One region of the Pseudovibrio sp. FO-BEG1 genome, then DNA from elsewhere that is predicted to be linked to it. Evidence: predicted binding sites of a transcription regulator. Region 1 holds the regulator's gene; the other holds the start of a gene.
The links. The regulator LexA, encoded in region 1, represses DNA repair genes until DNA is damaged. The targets are predictions, from matches to a motif close to TGTTCNNNNTGTGTTCNG.
Positions count from the first base shown of each region.

Region 2: the regulator LexA is predicted to act here: its motif matches at 1,594-1,611, upstream of PSE_RS20735 (ATP-dependent helicase).

Region 1 is NC_016642.1:3,685,933-3,689,351, reverse strand. It holds gene PSE_RS16510 (ComEC/Rec2 family competence protein) at 1-1,552, shown strand, start outside; gene lexA (transcriptional repressor LexA) at 1,448-2,170, opposite strand; gene glp (gephyrin-like molybdotransferase Glp) at 2,434-3,419, opposite strand, start outside.
Region 2 is NC_016642.1:4,602,454-4,605,872, reverse strand. It holds gene PSE_RS20750 (hypothetical protein) at 9-620, opposite strand; gene PSE_RS20745 (DUF4142 domain-containing protein) at 809-1,327, opposite strand; gene PSE_RS20735 (ATP-dependent helicase) at 1,712-3,419, shown strand, end outside.

The sequences.
Region 1 (3,419 bases):
CCTGGTCGGCAAACGGGACTATCTGGCTTCCGCTGATAAAGACGCCCTACGTAATGCAGGCCTTGCACATGTCCTCGCTATTTCCGGCATGCATATGGGGTTGGTGACCTCTCTGGTTTTCCTCGCCGCACGGTTGGTTCTGTCTCTTAGCCAAAGCCTTGCCTTGAAGGGACATATCCACGTTTACGCCAGCATTGCCGCGTTGATTGCGGCAACGGTTTATCTTGGTTTGTCAGGGGCTTCTGTCGCCACGCAGCGGGCCTATCTGATGGCTGTGCTGATCTTATGCGCCGGGTTGCTTGGTCGCCGCGCGTTCAGCCTGCGCGGACTTGCTCTCGCCTGTCTCCTCCTTTTAAGCCTGCGCCCGGAGGAGGTCTTATCCCCGGGCTTTCAGATGTCCTTCATCGCCGTCCTTGCTTTGCTGTCAGCTTACTCCTTTGGCAAGGACTGGCTTCGGGATGACCGTGAAGCTTATGTTTTAAAAGGGAAAACAGGCGTTTTGCGCACTCTCAGAAAACCCGCAAAGTGGCTTTTTGCCTGCGCAATGACCTCCCTGATCGCAGGCGCTGCCACCGCTCCAATTGCTGCATTGCACTTTGAGCAGATCGCACCCTATGGGGTGGTTGGTAATGTGCTGGCCATGCCGCTGGTGACCTTTGTGGTTATGCCCCTTGGTCTGCTTGCCCTGCTCACGATCCCACTTGGCGCTGATACGTTCTTTCTGCAGGGTATGGAGGTGGGATTATCTCTGGTGCTGAAGGCCGCCTACTGGGTGAGCGCATTGAGCGACGGGCTCACCAATCTGGGAGTTGCCAGTGTCTCAGGTTATCTGCTGGTGATCCTTGCGAGTATCACACTCTGCATCATGCCCTTACGCCTGAAATGGCTTTCTGTGCCAGCGTTTGCAGCAGGCCTTATGGGCTTTGTGGTGGAACGGCCACCTGATGTGATGATTGCCGATGCAGGTAAGCATATCGGGTTTTATGGCGAGGGCGGGTCCTTCCGCCTGACATCCTCGCGTATGTCATTTGCTGCTGACAGCCTACTGCGGGCAGGGGGATACTCTGCGAACTCCTTTAAGGAGCATAAAACGCGGGCAACAGATCGTTCCTGTGATGAGGAGGGCTGTGTGTTGGCGTTATACCCGCACGGAGCGATGGGCGGAGGAAGGGAGCAAAAGCCGTCAGTCCTTCTGGCGCAGTCGAAGGTGGAGGGCGCTCTGGAGGCTGATTGTCAGCTGGCATCCATCATCGTCACCCAAGCTCAGGCCCCTTCCAGCTGCAATGCTGAGCTGGTTTTGGATCAAAAGGTTTTTGGAGAACGAGGCTCGGTTTACATCTGGTTGTCAGTTCAAGCGGGAAACGGGCATAAAATAAAAAAAGTGCGCTGGGCATATGATGCTCAGCGCAGACCTTGGAATCCTAAATTGCCTATAACAACCAGTGCGTTAATAGCGGCGGAAGAGCGCAATCATCTTGCCCTGAATGCGGACGCGCCCCGGGCCGAAGATGCGAGTTTCGTAGGCGGGGTTGGCCGCTTCAAGCGCGACTGAAGCACCTTTTTTGCGCAGGCGCTTCAGAGTTGCTTCCTCATCATCGATCAGCGCCACAACGATTTCGCCGTTATCCGCGGTGTCGCCGCGTTTAATCAGCACTGTATCCCCGTCAAAGATGCCAGCGTCGATCATGGAGTCGCCTTTGACTTCCAGCGCATAGTGTTCGCCGCGGCCCATCAGATCTGCAGGCATTGCAATGGAATGGCTCTGGTGCTGGATTGCTTCGATCGGTACACCCGCTGCAATGCGGCCCATCACCGGAATTTCCAGCGTCGGCACTTCGTCAGGGGAAGGCGTCCGCGGTGGAGGTGGTGTGGCGACCTTCTTGCTCAGCGAGCCTTCGATAACCTCTGGAGCAAAGCCCTTTTCCTTGGCCGCAGGCTTCAGGCCTGGCGCGATGGATTCTGGCAGCTTGAGGATTTCCAGCGCACGGGCTCTATTTGGCAGGCGGCGAATGAAGCCGCGCTCTTCCAGAGCTGTGATCAGCCGGTGAATGCCGGATTTGGAACGGAGGTCCAGCGCGTCCTTCATCTCATCGAAGGAGGGTGGAACACCTGCTTCCTTCAAGCGTTGATGGATGAACATCAAAAGCTCGTGTTGCTTCTGTGTAAGCATCTTTTATCCCCGTTCGCTCCTAAGCGCAGATTGAAAGTGAGCAGCCATACTCTCCGGTTCCGAAGATGACCATTCGTTGATTTGCATTCCCAACAAGCTGAAAGACTTCAACTTCTGCGATTGGGAGGACAAAACACGAACGTACTCTACCTGTTCTCATTGTGTTCTGCAATGGGTTTGTTGCGTTTAAGCCCTGCTAGAACTGGGGGAATTGGATTTTGATGGGTGAGTGGACAGGGGTTGTCCACTCTCGTCTTGCGGATTTAGCGTAGCTTGAGAAGTTCAACTTTTTCGCCTGCTGATGCAGCCGGTGCGTGTGGCGGGCGAACAATCAGAGCGTCTGCTTTGGTGAGAAGCGCAAGCATTGAGGAATCCTGCTTACCAAACGGCTCGGTTGTCAGGTTGCCTTGCGCGTCGGTGCTCAGGCTGGCGCGCAGGTAGTCCTGACGCAGGTCGTTTGCAGGCAGGTCAGCGGTCAGCGTGGCTTTGGTAACGCCTTGATTTGCCAAAGGTACTGAGCGCCCCAGCATTTTGTCGAGGAGAGGCCCAAGGAAGAGGAGGGCGCAGACAAGACTTGAAACCGGATTGCCCGGCAGGCCGAGGACTTTCATTGGTCCAAGAGCGCCTGCCATGAGTGGTTTGCCCGGACGCATGGCGATGCGCCAGAAACCAAGCTCCATGCCTTCTGCTCCGAGCACGTCCTGAATGAGGTCGTGGTCGCCAACAGATGCGCCGCCGAGCGTGACTAGAACATCGGCTTTGGCCTCAATTGCCTGCTTGACGCGAGCTGTGATTTCTTCAGGCTGGTCCGGGGCAATGCCCAGCATCATTGGGATACCGCCGCAGTTTTTCACAAACTCTGCGATGCCGACCTGATTGGAAGCGATGATTTGATTCGGGCCCGGTGTCTGGCCTGGCTCAACAAGCTCGTCTCCGTTTGCGAGGATTGCGACAACCGGCTTCTTGCGCACTGGCAAGCTCGCGTGGTTCATCGCGCCTGCAAGGGAAAGCTCGCGGAAGCCGAGTGGGGCGCCTGCTTTGAGGAGGATCTGGCCTTCTTGGAAGTCCAGTCCGGCAGGGCGGATGAACTTGCCAACAGTTACGCTCTCTTGGCAGAATAGGTTATCCCCGTCGCGGCGGGCATTTTCCTGCATCAGGATCGCATCCGCACCAGCTGGTACCGGCGCACCTGTGAAAATACGCAGGGCTTCGCCGTCTTGCAGTGTGCCGTCGAAGTTGTGCCCGGCAG
Region 2 (3,419 bases), 920 kb from region 1:
GGCAGAGCCTACTTCTGCGCCAGTGTTGCTCTGAGGCGGACAGATGCTTCGGCACGTCCGCCGATGTAGAGCATCATGTTTTTCCCGTCCGTCTGAACACTCATCGGGATTGTTTTCTCGACCTGCTTCTTCAGCGGGTCATAATTTGCTTCAGCCTGCTCCAAAGCCTTGAGAGCTTTGTCGTATTCCTGGATTTTCTTCTTCACCGCAGGCTGGGCTTTGATCAGTTTTTTGAGTTCCTTGGCCGTATCGCGGTAGTTGGGATCGGTTTTGGGATCGACTTCCTTTTGCTGCAGTTGGCTTTCCAGCACACGTAACATCTTGTGTTTGGCCGAGATTTCGTCTTCCAAAGACTTCAGACCCTGCACGAAGCGGTAGGTTCTGGACTTTTCTTTTTCCAGCGCCGCGATGTTGGAGCGGGCTTTCTTCATCTCTGGCGCATCCTCGACATGGTTGTCGTAGGTCAGCCGGATGGCAGCTTTTCCCTGGAAGATGAGTTTGTCGAAGCTTGCAGTATCTGCCGCATGAATGTCCATCCGGCGTCTGATCTCAGCCCAGATGCTTGTGCGGTTTTTATAGAACTCGTCGTAGTTCTTATATTTGCAAATGACCTTCGGCATATCTCAAGCTCCATTCCAGTTGCGATGGAATGAGAGTGAGCAGAAAATCTTATCGAGATCTGTCGGGAGAGGCGTGCAATTGAGCCAAATTTGAAGATGTGATCGGCTCTTACAGGTGGAAATGAACGGAAACGCCGACAAACCTGTTTGTCTTTGCCAGCGTTTCTTCATGTATTGCAATGAGTTGCTTAGCCGATCTGTTTGCGGATCTCTGCCAGCATGGCCAGATGGGTATGGATGAAGGCAACCAGAATGGTTGCCGTTGCCACATCCACGTTCACGGGCTTTTTACCTGCTTCCGGCGTTTGAACGGCCAGCAAGTCCTCATGGCCTGTGATTTCAGTCGAGATGTAGAGACGGTCAAAGTCATCGCCAGACGCGGCCTCCAGCTTCTTGTAGATGTCTTCCAGAGCGGTTGGGCGCGGTGGCGGTGTTGCACCTGTGGACTCGATGATCATGGAGACAGCGGCCTGCTCCTCGCGCTCCAGCTCCGCAAACTGGCGTACCAGCGGATTGCTGGCCTTCATGGTTGCCATTTCGCTGATGGCTAATGAGAAGGGGCTGATAGTGAGGGTTTTGTTGGTGTAGTCGGTAGAACCGTGATTGTCGGCCAAAGCGGAGGAGACCAGAGCAGGGGCGGCTATGAGTGAGCCGGACATGCCAAGGAGAGCGTTTCTGCGTGTCAGGTGTAACTTACCAGTCTTCATTGTTTTTCTTTCAGGTTGTTACAGTGGTTTTTATGGTTTGAAAGTGAAGTTCGTCCCATTGATCAGTTCTGGAAATTTCAGGTTCAGATATACGCAGTCTTCCTCTTTAAATCGCTAAGGTAGCACTTGATTTTTCAAGTATCCGGGATCTGGCTTGATAAAACACCACAGAGCAAAGCAAGTTTCACCCAAGAGTTACTGGGCGAAGATGTGCTGATGCGCAAAACGATGTGTATCTCTTTGCTGATGCCTCGCTTCTTCAATGTTGTTGCTATATTGTTCTTCGTGAACTATTGGAGATTCTCCCTCTGATTTGAGAGGGGTATGCGTTCAAAGGATCCAACGAGCTCAATGGCAAATTCTTCTGGCCCACTACATCGCGGAATGCCTTCCAACCCTGCTGATCCTCTGGCTGCACCACAGCCCAAGGCAGGTGGTATAGCGGCAAGGGCCATGGCAGCACGGCAAACGACCATGCCTGCCTATATGGAAGGATTGAATGCGGAACAGCGCCTTGCTGTTGAGACGATCAACGGTCCGGTGCTGGTGCTTGCTGGCGCAGGTACGGGTAAGACGCGCGTTCTGACAACGCGTATCGCCCATATTCTGGCGACAGGGCATGCTACTCCGGGGCAGATCCTTGCAGTGACCTTCACCAACAAAGCGGCTCGCGAGATGAAGGAGCGCATTGGCGCTTACATTGGCGAGAACGTGGAGGGCATGGCGTGGCTGGGTACGTTCCACGCGATCTGTGTGAAGATCTTGCGCCGTCATGCCGAGCTGGTTGGTCTGAAATCCTCCTTCTCCATTCTGGATACGGATGATCAGGTTCGCTTGATCAAGCAGATCATTCAGGCGGAAGGTCTGGATGAAAAGCGTTGGACGGCAAAGACTTTTGCCGGATTGCTGGACAGCTGGAAGAACCGCGGGCTGACGCCGGAACAGATTTCTGCCGGCGAAGCGCAGGCCTTTGCGAATGGTTTGGGGCGCAAGCTCTACCAGACCTATCAGGAACGGCTCTCCATTCTGAACGCCTGTGACTTTGGTGATTTGCTGCTGCATTGCATCACCATCTTCAAAGAGCATGATGATGTTCTGAAGAGCTTCCAGAGCCGTTTCCGCTACATGCTGGTGGACGAGTATCAGGACACCAACATCGCGCAGTACATGTGGCTGCGTCTGCTGGCACAGGGCAACTCCAACGTTGCCTGTGTGGGTGATGATGACCAGTCGATCTATGGCTGGCGTGGTGCTGAAGTTGATAACATCCTGAGATTTGAGCAGGATTTCCCGGGCGCGACCGTGGTTCGTCTGGAGCGGAACTACCGCTCGACCAGCCACATTCTGTCTGCTGCCTCTCATTTGATTGCCCACAATCAGGGCCGACTGGGCAAGACCCTATTTACCGATCAGATGGGATCTGAGGATGAAGATAAGGTGCAGGTTGCCTCTGCCTGGGATTCTCAGGAGGAAGCGCGCTCCATCGGTGATGAGATTGAAGCGCTACAGAACCACGGTCATTCGCTGAATGAGATGGCCATTCTGGTGCGAGCTTCGTTCCAGATGCGAGAGTTTGAAGACCGGTTTGTAACGCTTGGCCTGAATTACCGCGTGATTGGCGGCCCACGCTTCTACGAGCGCATGGAAATCCGTGATGCGCTGGCCTACTTCCGCTGTGTGATGCAACCCTCTGATGATCTGGCGTTTGAGCGTATTGTGAACACGCCGAAACGTGGACTTGGTGAGGCCACTCTGAAGATTGTGCATGCCTATGCGCGGGAGCGGGCTATTCCGTTGATGATTGCGGCGGGAGAGCTGGTGCAGACCAATGAGCTGCGGCCTAAAGTGCGTGCTGCTTTGGCTGATGTTCTTGGCATGTTTGAGAACTGGCGCAATCAGGTTGAGACCATGAGCCATACGGAGCTTGCGGAAATTATCCTTGATGAGAGCGGTTATACCCAGATGTGGCGTCAAGACCGTTCCGCAGAAGCGCCGGGACGACTGGACAACCTGAAAGAACTTATCCGCTCTATGGAAGAGTTCGAGAGCATGGCTGGGTTCCTTGAGCACATCTCGCTGGTGATGGATAAGG